Regions from separate parts of the Exiguobacterium sp. RM11 genome, predicted to be linked through region 2. Evidence: riboswitches for the same ligand, from Rfam matches in the RefSeq annotation. Region 2 holds a riboswitch; each other region holds the start of a gene.

Region 1 (3,281 bases), 1.1 Mb from region 2:
CGTCTCCTCATTCAAAAAGAGCGACAAGATGCATTCAAATCTTTGATTGAGCAATACGATGAAGCGAAAGAGGCCGTTTCCTTGTCACAGAGCGAGGCGCAAGCCATCGAAGTATTTTTAAGTCAATGCGAACAGCTGAATCATTATGATGAAGGGTATGTCGAGTTTAAATTGTTTGAACGCACCCTGTACTTTGATTTAAAGACGCGACAGCCCATCGATCGACCCATCGTCTTTACGTTGCTTGACATGAGTCAGCCAATCGAGCAAGTCCTCGACTATGAGATGCGCTTTGAATGGGATACTTCCCTTTCTGATGCTTTCCACGACGATTACCACAGCTTCGTTTCTGTTCGTTCGGAGGAAATCGAAGAGATTCGCACCTGGATTGTTATGATGGGCGAACCTGTATACGGTTATCCGAAGATTATTCAGCACGAGATCATCAAATTGTTAAAATCGTTCAACCGGACCATTAGCCGTTGTCACGAACGGGACCGCCTCTATACCGAGAGTCGGACGGACAGTTTAACGCTTCTCGCCAATGCGCGTGCGTTTTATGAATATGGCATTCAACAAATATCCGATATGTCGGTATATCCGATATCGGTCGCCATGCTCGATATTGATTTTTTCAAAAAGATCAACGATACGTACGGTCATCAGGTCGGAGACCATGTGTTACAAGAGTTCGGACGACGAATCCGTCAGGTACTTCGTCCCGATGACTTTGCTGCACGTTATGGCGGCGAAGAATTTATTTTGTTGCTCAATCATTGTGACATGAACCAAGCGATCGAAATCACAGAGCGCATCCGCCATCAAATCGAAGCGAAACCGTTTCTTGTCGACCACCATGAGATTTCTGTCACCGCGTCTATCGGGGTCGATACAATCGAAGCGTTCGGGAACAAGCGTCTCGATGATACGATTCGAAATGCGGACCGTGCCCTGTATGTTGGTGGAAAATATGCAGGACGTAACCGCGTGGCGCACTTCAACAATTTAACGACGTAAACTCCCCTTTCTCACATCGAATTGGGGAGTTTTTAGGTTGACAACTAGATTTGAAACAGGTACGTTAGGGAACGTGTTTGATAATAGGATAACTTAACTTTTTATCGAGAGAGACGGAGGGACTGGCCCTATGAAGTCTCGGCAGCGGGGAACCTGTGCCAAATCCAGCGGACATACGTCCGAAAGATGAAAAGGGTATTTCACACGAAGGACCTTTTTCTCAAGAAAAAGGTCCTTTTTATTTTTTAGTGAGGTGATTATTTTGGAACAACCAACAGCAAACAAGTGGGCACTTCTGCCGTTACTCGTCTTCTTGCTCTTTTTCATCGGGGCGGGTGTCTACTATGGGGACTTTTATAAGTTTCCAGTCCTCGTCGCAGCCATGATCGCATTGATGGTTGCAGCGTTCATGACAAAAGGAAGCGCCACACAAACCGTGGAACGCATCGCACAAGGTGCCGGAAATCCGGGAATCATCATTATGATTTTTATTTTCTTACTGGCTGGTGCCTTTTCAACGGTAGCTGAATCAATCGGTGCCATCGACGCGACGGTTAACGCCGCGTTGACGCTCTTACCCCCATCGCTTCTCTTAAGTGGACTATTCGTCATCGCTGCTTTTATTTCAATGGCAATGGGTACATCGACCGGAACGATTGCGGCACTTGCGCCGATTGCCCTCGGTATCCATGAAGAGAGTGGTGTGAACGTCGCAATCGCTGCCGCGGCAGTTGTCGGCGGAGCCATGTTCGGAGACAATCTCTCATTCATCTCGGACACGACCATTGCTGCCGTCAGGACACAACGGACGAACATGCGCGATAAGTTCCGAACGAACTTCTGGATCGTGCTACCAGCTGCCATCATCACGACGATTTTACTCGCGGTCTTGTCGAACGGTGAATCGACGGTCGATGTCGCCGCATTCGAATGGTATAAACTGATTCCTTATCTCGCGGTCATCGGACTGGCGTTAACGGGACTGAACGTCATTCTCGTCCTGTTGGGCGGAATCACGCTAACCGGAATCATCGGTCTTCTCGACGGAAGCTTATCCGTCACAGCATTTGTGACCGCTATCGCCGATGGCATGGTCGGTATGGCCGAAATCTCGTTCTTGACGTTACTCATGGGCGGCCTCGTCGGACTTATTTCGCACAACGGCGGACTCACGTATTTGCGTGATGCGTTGACATCACGGATTCAAAAACGTGCTGGTGCCGAGTGGAGTATCGCGGGTCTCGTCAGTGCGACGAACGTAGCGACGGCGAACAATACGATTTCCATTCTCGTAGCCGGACCACTCGCCGCGAACATTGCGGACGAATACGACATCGAACGGAAAAAATCAGCGAGTGTGCTCGATATCTTCTCATGTGGTGTACAAGGGATTCTCCCATACGGAGCGCAACTTCTCATCGCCGCAGAGTTGACGAAGACCGCTTCGCCTGACCTCGTCCCGTTCATGTTTTATCCGTTCCTCCTCTTTATTTGTGGAGGAATTGCGATTGCATTCAACTTCCCGCGTTTTAAAAAGCAGTCTTAAACGACAAACACCCCTTGTTCAAAGGGGTGTTTGTCGTTTAGTGATCATCTCTTGCTTCAATTGCTCGTTGCGTTTTTTGAAAGCGCGTCGTTTGAGCACTTCTTCTAGTCCTCGACTGATGGCCCACAATGCGACCAAAAGCAGACCGAGCATCGATAAGCGAAACGGGCTTTGGATAAATTCTTCCCATTGATCCCCGATGACCGAGAAAATGACGACGACGAGTAGTTTCCCGAATCCCGCCGCCAAAATGAACGTACGGAGCGGCATCTGAATGAGCGCCAGCAAATAGGTGATCAAACTGACCGGGATGAACGGGAGCGAATACAAGAACCCGAGTGAGATCGGACTCATATGGTTGATTCGTTCTAACCAATAGACCGCCGCTTTATGTTTCTCGAGCCAGCGCGTCATCGGTTTACGAAACACATATCGGACCGCCACGAAGACGACAATCGTTCCGAGTAAGTTCCCGATCCATGATAAAAGGACCCCTAACAAAAAACCATATGTTGCCGCATTCGCTGAAATGATTAAAACGAGTGGCAAAAACGGAAAGATCGCTTCTAAAAACGGAGCGCCGAGTCCGGCCCAAGGACCGCCAGGCAAACTTTGAAGCCATTCGATTAATTGGATGATGTACTGTTGGAGAGAAGTGAGCATAGTCGTTCCACCTTCAACTTTCGTTACTACTACTCTAATACCCGAATTCGATTTT
Region 2 (3,281 bases):
AGAACTGTGAATGCTGATAAAGCTGTCAATCCGAGTACTGTTTTCCAAGTTTTCATTATGAATCCCTCCAAATGGTGTATGTGTAATTAAGCTGAACGTTTATCAATTTTTGTGACGAGTCGGTCACCGATGAACTGGATGACGAACACGATGATCAAGATGAGCACCGTCGCCACGAACGTGACGTCGTTTTGTGAGCGTTGGAACCCTTCCAAGAAGGCCAAGTTCCCGAGTCCGCCGCCTCCGACGACACCGGCCATCGCCGTATAACCGACGATTGCCACGATGGTCACCGTGAGTCCTGAAACGATTGCCGGAAGTGCTTCCGGAATCAAGACTTTATAAATGATTTGCCATTTCGTCGCGCCCATCGATTCGGCCGCCTCGATGACACCGCGGTCGACTTCTCGAAGGGCAAGTTCGACCATACGGGCATAGAACGGTGCAGCTCCGATGATGAGTGCCGGAAGCGCCGCCGTCGAACCGAGCATGGTACCGAGCAGGAACAACGTGAACGGGATGAGTAAAATGATTAAGATGATGAACGGGATCGAACGGAAAACGTTGACGATCGCGCTGACGAAGACGTAAATTGGACGATTCTTCAATAATAGCGATTCGTTTGTAATATAAAGAATCAAACCTAAAGCGAGTCCGATCACAAACGTCGCGACACCCGCGACGAGCGTCATGTATAACGTCTCCCATGTCTGTTCCATCATGATTTGCCAGTCTACGTTAGGAAACATCGCTTTCCACCTCCACTTCTACTGATTGCGAACGAATCGACGCGATGGCGCGTTCGATTTCTCGTGCTTCCCCAATCAATTGGATGAATAGCGTGCCGAGCGCACCGACTTGTGACTGAGTCACGTTACCGCCGATGATGTTGAATCCGATGTCGTGCGTCTTAAGGACGTCAGACAAAATCGGTTGTTCTGCCGTTTCGTTCAAGAATTTCAATTTGACGATTTGCCCACTCGGATAGCGTGCTTTCAAATGTTCGAACGTGAGCGACAGATCGTCGACCGCCCCGATTTGTTTCACGAATTCTTTTGTGATCGGCTGCTCCGGATGTTGGAACACATCAGAGACTTGACCTGTCTCAACGACTTTCCCTGCCTCCATCACGGCGACGCGATGACAAATCTTTTGGATGACGTGCATCTCATGCGTGATGAGGACGATTGTCAATCCGAGTTTCTTATTGATGCTGACGAGCAGTTCAAGAATCGAATCCGTCGTCTTCGGGTCGAGCGCGCTTGTCGCTTCGTCACAGAGGAGCACCTCTGGATTTGTAGCGAGCGCGCGGGCAATCCCGACTCGCTGTTTTTGACCGCCGGATAATTGTGACGGATAGCTGTCTTCACGACCTGATAATCCGACGAGCTCGACGAGTTCCTGAACCCGACGCTTCCGCTCACTTGCCGGTACCCCGATCAATTCGAGTGGGAAGCTGATGTTTTCTGCGACCGTGCGCGACCACAGAAGGTTAAAGTGCTGGAAGACCATCGAGACGTTCTTGCGAACCCCTCGTAATTCTTTCGGGCTGAGCTTCGTGAGCTCACTCCCGGCGACCTCGATTTCACCGCTAGACGGTGATTCGAGACGGTTGAGTAATCGGATGAGCGTCGACTTCCCCGCCCCCGAATATCCGATTATTCCAAAAATTTCACCGCGATCAATCGTTAGTGACACATCATCCACCGCCTGGACACGACCATTCTTCGTATCGAACCATTTGGCGACGTTTCGTAATTGAATCAATTCCTTTCCCTCCTGACAACAAAAAAAGCGCGCACGTTTGAGCAAACGTGCGCACTTTATCGTACGGACAACGATTGCTCTCATCTGTCAAGGTTTCTCACCTTGCTGGAATTAGCACCATTTCGGATTACTCCGCGGTTGCTGGGCGTCATAGGGCCAGTCCCTCAGCCTCTCTTGATAAGAGTGTTGTGTATTCGATTAGCTTTATCATAGCGACAGCTTTTTCTGCTGTCAAATCATTTTTTCAAAAAAATCAAAAAAAGGTGCCGTCCGAGGACGACACAGAACGTAGCACCTTGAGTCACGGAAGGACAGCCCATAGATGAAAATCTTTTGCCCGTTCAAGATTTACATCCCTATATGGGGGAGATTCACCAATCATCACTCGATCTTGACTTGGACCGTGCGATTATACGGAACGTCTTTCTTCGCTTGATTTTTTTGGGGGACAATCGAAGGGAAGACTGACGTGTATTCGTATAAAGGTAGCAGCGGCTTCACCAAAACGTCTTGATGTCGGGAATATCGCGTCCTATTTTGTGTTCAAGTAAGATGTTGTAATGAATATACCATTCGTGAACTTTCTGTGTCAACTGATTATTTAAAATTTTCAGATTATTCTAATGTTCCTCTCTCACTTCACGAAAGAGAGGACATGCTGAACGTTTTGAAAGGCATAAAGACGATCCCGAACCTCGCCATTTTCAAGCTTTAACAGCGCTGGGACGCTCATCACCTGATAAGCTTCAAGTTCTTTTGGGATATAGTTCGCATCGCGCTTTTCAATCTGAATTTCAGGGTCGACCGCCTCGACAACCGTCAACATTTTCTCCGCGACAGCGCATGTACCACACATTGGGGCGTATATATATAAGTATCCGTCTGTAATCATTTTTCTCACCTCTCTTGTCATTATAATAGTCGTTCGAGTTCCGTTCAAAAATCGTGCTCTCGTGAAATTTCAGAATTTTTCAATGATTCTCTTGACTCTTCTGTCTGATAGGAATAATATGGGTTCTAACTTTATCGCTTTTGTACATAACAGCAAAGAAGAAGGACAGGTGAATGAATGATGACGGAACAGGCAACAGGTACGACAAAGCAATTTACGATGAACGTCTTAAACGGTCTCAGCATGGCGATTCTGATCGCCCTCATCCCGAGCGCGCTGCTCGGTGAACTCACGAAAGCTATACTCCCTTATTTTCCGTCTCTTCAATTCATATTGGATGCGACGACGATTGCGATGCGCCTCCTCCCGGCCATTATCGGTCTTGCCGTCGCGATGCAGTTCGGACGATCGATTTTAGAGGCAGGAACGATTGCCATCGCAACCTATGTCGGCAGTGGCGCTGTTCGAATTAATGAAGGTGCGTTCGTGATGGCCGGAATCGGTGACGTGATCACAGCCGGTGTGACCGCTGCAATCGCTACGATTCTTGTCATGAAGCTCGCTCCCCACTTGAAGACGTATACGGTCATCGTCATGCCGATGACAGTCATTGTCGTCGCAG
Region 3 (3,281 bases), 570 kb from region 2:
TGCCGACGAGTGCCGTCGGATGTCCCCCGATATGGGTCACTTCATGCGCGTCCCGTTCTTCGATTTGAATCGTGTCGTCTGCTTCCAAATCAAACGTCGAATGCGGGGCTGCCACATAAAACGGGATGCCGTAATGCTTCGCCAAAATCGCGAGTTGGAGTGTCCCGATCTTGTTGGCCGTATGACCGGTACGGGTGATGCGGTCCGCCCCGACGATGATGGCATCGATTTGTTTCGTCTGAATTGTCCACGCCGCCATGTTATCCGTGATCAATGTGACGTCGATGTCTGCCCGGTCGAGCTCCCACACCGTCAACCGTGCCCCTTGAAGCAGTGGACGAGTTTCCGACGCGAATACACGAAACGGGATGCCTCGTTCTTTTCCGACGTAAAACGGAGCAAGCGCGGTACCGTATCGTGACGTCGCAATGGCACCGGCGTTACAAATCGTCAACACGTTCCCACCAGCAGGTAACACGGTCAACGCATGTTCACCAATCGTGCGATACGTGGCCACGTCTTGTTCATAGATTTCAATCGCACGCGCTTTGATGGCTTTTGCAATCTGTTCAAAGTCCTCCCCCACATTCAGTCGAAGGAGTGATTCGATGACATGTTGTAAGTTGACCGCTGTTGGTCTTGTCGCAATCAACCGTTGACCAACCTGATTCAATTGGAGATGAAAATAGGGATTGTCTTGCAGGCGTGACGCTTCTTTCGCAAGAACGAACGCCCCAAAATAAGCGATGGCCGGCGCACCCCGGACTTGAAGCGACTTGATCGCCTGTTCGGCCTGTTCGAGCGTCAACACTTCGATATAGCGCTCTTCTTGCGGCAACAGCGTCTGATCTAAAATCGTCAACACTTCCGTGTCGGCATCGAAATGTATACTTTGCACACTCATACCCGCACCTCCGATAGAACCGGGATCAGCTGATCGATGGATTGAATCTGATGACGCTGTTTGATGAGACGCGTGCCGAGTTCTAGGGCATGACGTTTCCGTTCGATACGAAGGTCGTCTGGCAATGTTTCCAAGTCAGCGACGCCCGCTAGACCGACCGTCCGACGAATCAATTCGCAGCCCGCGTAGCCAATCGCATCACTCAAAATCGATGGCAACAGTTCGTCCACGAATCCTACTGTGTTGAATGGCTCGACCGCCTGTGTGAAGCGTGTACGGAACGTTTTTTCGAACGTTTCCCAGACAGTGAGCACTTCTGTGAAGCGTTCGAACCGCTTCAACGGATGTGCATACGTCGAGAACACCAAATGGGCGATGATTTGACCGATGTCAAAACCGAATGGACCATAAAATGCAAACTCAGGATCGATGATTTTTGTTTCCTGACGCGTCGCAAAAATGCTTCCAGTATGTAAATCCCCATGTAGCAACGCTTCGTGTTTAGTCACGAACCCGACCTTCAATTTCGTCACTTCAATTTTCAAGGCGAGGTCTGACCAAAGCTGCTCCACGTCCGGACGAAGAGGCGTTTCGATTTGATTCGATTCTGCATCACGATACGGATCAGTGAAGATCAGTTTTTCTGTGATATCGCATAGCTCTGGATTGTAATACTCTTTTTCGATTTGTTTCTTGGCGAGCGGTCCTTTCGCATAGTCAGATGTCGCAAACAACGTTTCCCCGAGGAATGTACCGACGTGACGCGCCAAATTCGGATAGCTCTCTCCTTTTAGGAAACCCGTCCGGACGATTTCAAACGCTGACAAATCTTCTAAAATCGTATAGGCGAGTTCACGGTCGCTACCGAGTACATCTGGTACGAATTGTGGTACGACTTTTGAAAACTCACGGAGTGCCAGTTGTTCAATCCACGAACGGTCAAGCGTGAGCGGCCAGCTCTCTCCAACGACTTTTGCGTACGGCAACGCCTGTTTCACGATTAATGACGTTTCTCCTTGACGAATGCGAAAGACGAGATTTAAATTTCCATCTCCGATTTCCTCACATTCTGCAATCCCCTCTTCTAGTAACCCCAACTGTCGAACGTGTTCGACGACACTTTGTTCTGTAAACGCCTCATAAGCCATGATGATTTTCCCCTTTCTTGAATCTATGCATGAAAAAAGCCCCTTTCTCCGCGAGAAAGAGGCACACCCAAATTGGTTGTTCCTCTCATCTTTCAGACATATGTCTGGTGGATGTAGCACCGTGCCAAATGGTCGGTTGCTGCGGCGTCTTAGGGCCAATTCCCTCTGCCAACTCGCGATAAGAGTAAATGATGTAATTGTGTTTGACGTGTTGAGACGAATATTACGGACTAGGCACGCTAGTTGTCAATCCTCTATTTTCGGTCGACTCCCTATTTTTGACACGCATATATAGAAACATTATTTTCAAACTTTTTTTCTCAAAAAAAGGAATTGACGAGTGAGCGATTCTATGTAAAAATTCAATTAAATTTCACAACTTCACAACTATTCTTATCAAGAGCAGACGGAGGGACAAGCCCGATGATGTCGCAGCAACCGACCAGAAATGGCACGGTGCTAATTCTTGCAGCTATCGCTGAGAGATAAGAGTTCATTGTTTTCGAATGACCTCTTGCCTTGGCATGAGGTCATTTTTGTTTGACCTGAAAGGAGGAACTTATGGGAATCATCGCTACTTATGAAATCAAACATACCGATCACGTCGAGCACGTGGCTGAAAAAATCGCACATGAGCTGACCGTCGGCACATGGACCGAATTGAACCATCTCGAGCAGCATCAACTACAGGCATTCCGCGGTGAGGTCATCGATACCTCCCAACAGGAAACGACGAGTCGCTTCTCGATTCGTTACCCGCTACATAATGTGACGCCGGACTTTTCGTCCATTCTGACGACGACATTCGGAAAGCTGTCGCTCGACCCAAGCGTCCAACTTGTCGACCTAACGCTCCCAGACGAGCTCGCATCGGACTTTCCGGGTGCCGCATTCGGAGTCGAAGGTGTCCGCGACATCCTTCGAGTATACGACCGACCGCTCGCCATGAGCATCTTCAAAGGCGTCATCGGGCGTGACCTTGATTTTTTGGCGACACAACTTCGTGACCAGTTTACAGGTGGCATCGATCTTGTGAAAGACGATGAGATTTTATATGACAATCCGCTCACCCCATCGCTCGAACGGGCTCGGATTGGAGCATCGATCATTCAAGAACACCAAGAACTAACGGGTCGTTCCGTTCTATACGCCGTCACGTTGAGCGGACCCGTTTTCACCTTACGCGACCAGGCGAAACGTTTGATTGAGGCAGGCGCGACCGCACTTTT

Evidence for each region. Region 2 has a riboswitch for S-adenosylmethionine ahead of AC5LIL_RS04620 (methionine ABC transporter ATP-binding protein). Riboswitches for the same ligand answer to the same signal wherever they lie in the genome.
Region 1: another riboswitch for S-adenosylmethionine. It lies ahead of AC5LIL_RS13315 (Na+/H+ antiporter NhaC family protein); the one in region 2 lies ahead of AC5LIL_RS04620 (methionine ABC transporter ATP-binding protein).
Region 3: another riboswitch for S-adenosylmethionine. It lies ahead of mtnK (S-methyl-5-thioribose kinase); the one in region 2 lies ahead of AC5LIL_RS04620 (methionine ABC transporter ATP-binding protein).

The regions. Positions count from the first base shown of each region.
Region 1 covers NZ_CM187558.1:2,546,776-2,550,056, forward strand. The annotation lists gene AC5LIL_RS13310 (GGDEF domain-containing protein) at 1-1,017, shown strand, start outside; SAM riboswitch class I at 1,116-1,210, shown strand; gene AC5LIL_RS13315 (Na+/H+ antiporter NhaC family protein) at 1,280-2,563, shown strand; gene AC5LIL_RS13320 (TVP38/TMEM64 family protein) at 2,582-3,226, opposite strand.
Region 2 covers NZ_CM187558.1:873,920-877,200, reverse strand. The annotation lists gene AC5LIL_RS04630 (MetQ/NlpA family ABC transporter substrate-binding protein) at 1-56, opposite strand, end outside; gene AC5LIL_RS04625 (methionine ABC transporter permease) at 87-749, opposite strand; gene AC5LIL_RS04620 (methionine ABC transporter ATP-binding protein) at 739-1,767, opposite strand; SAM riboswitch class I at 1,845-1,951, opposite strand; gene AC5LIL_RS04615 (thioredoxin family protein) at 2,402-2,659, opposite strand; gene AC5LIL_RS04610 (PTS sugar transporter subunit IIC) at 2,840-3,281, shown strand, end outside.
Region 3 covers NZ_CM187558.1:306,455-309,735, reverse strand. The annotation lists gene mtnA (S-methyl-5-thioribose-1-phosphate isomerase) at 1-904, opposite strand, end outside; gene mtnK (S-methyl-5-thioribose kinase) at 901-2,052, opposite strand; SAM riboswitch class I at 2,135-2,237, opposite strand; SAM riboswitch class I at 2,443-2,544, shown strand; gene AC5LIL_RS01760 (2,3-diketo-5-methylthiopentyl-1-phosphate enolase) at 2,614-3,281, shown strand, end outside.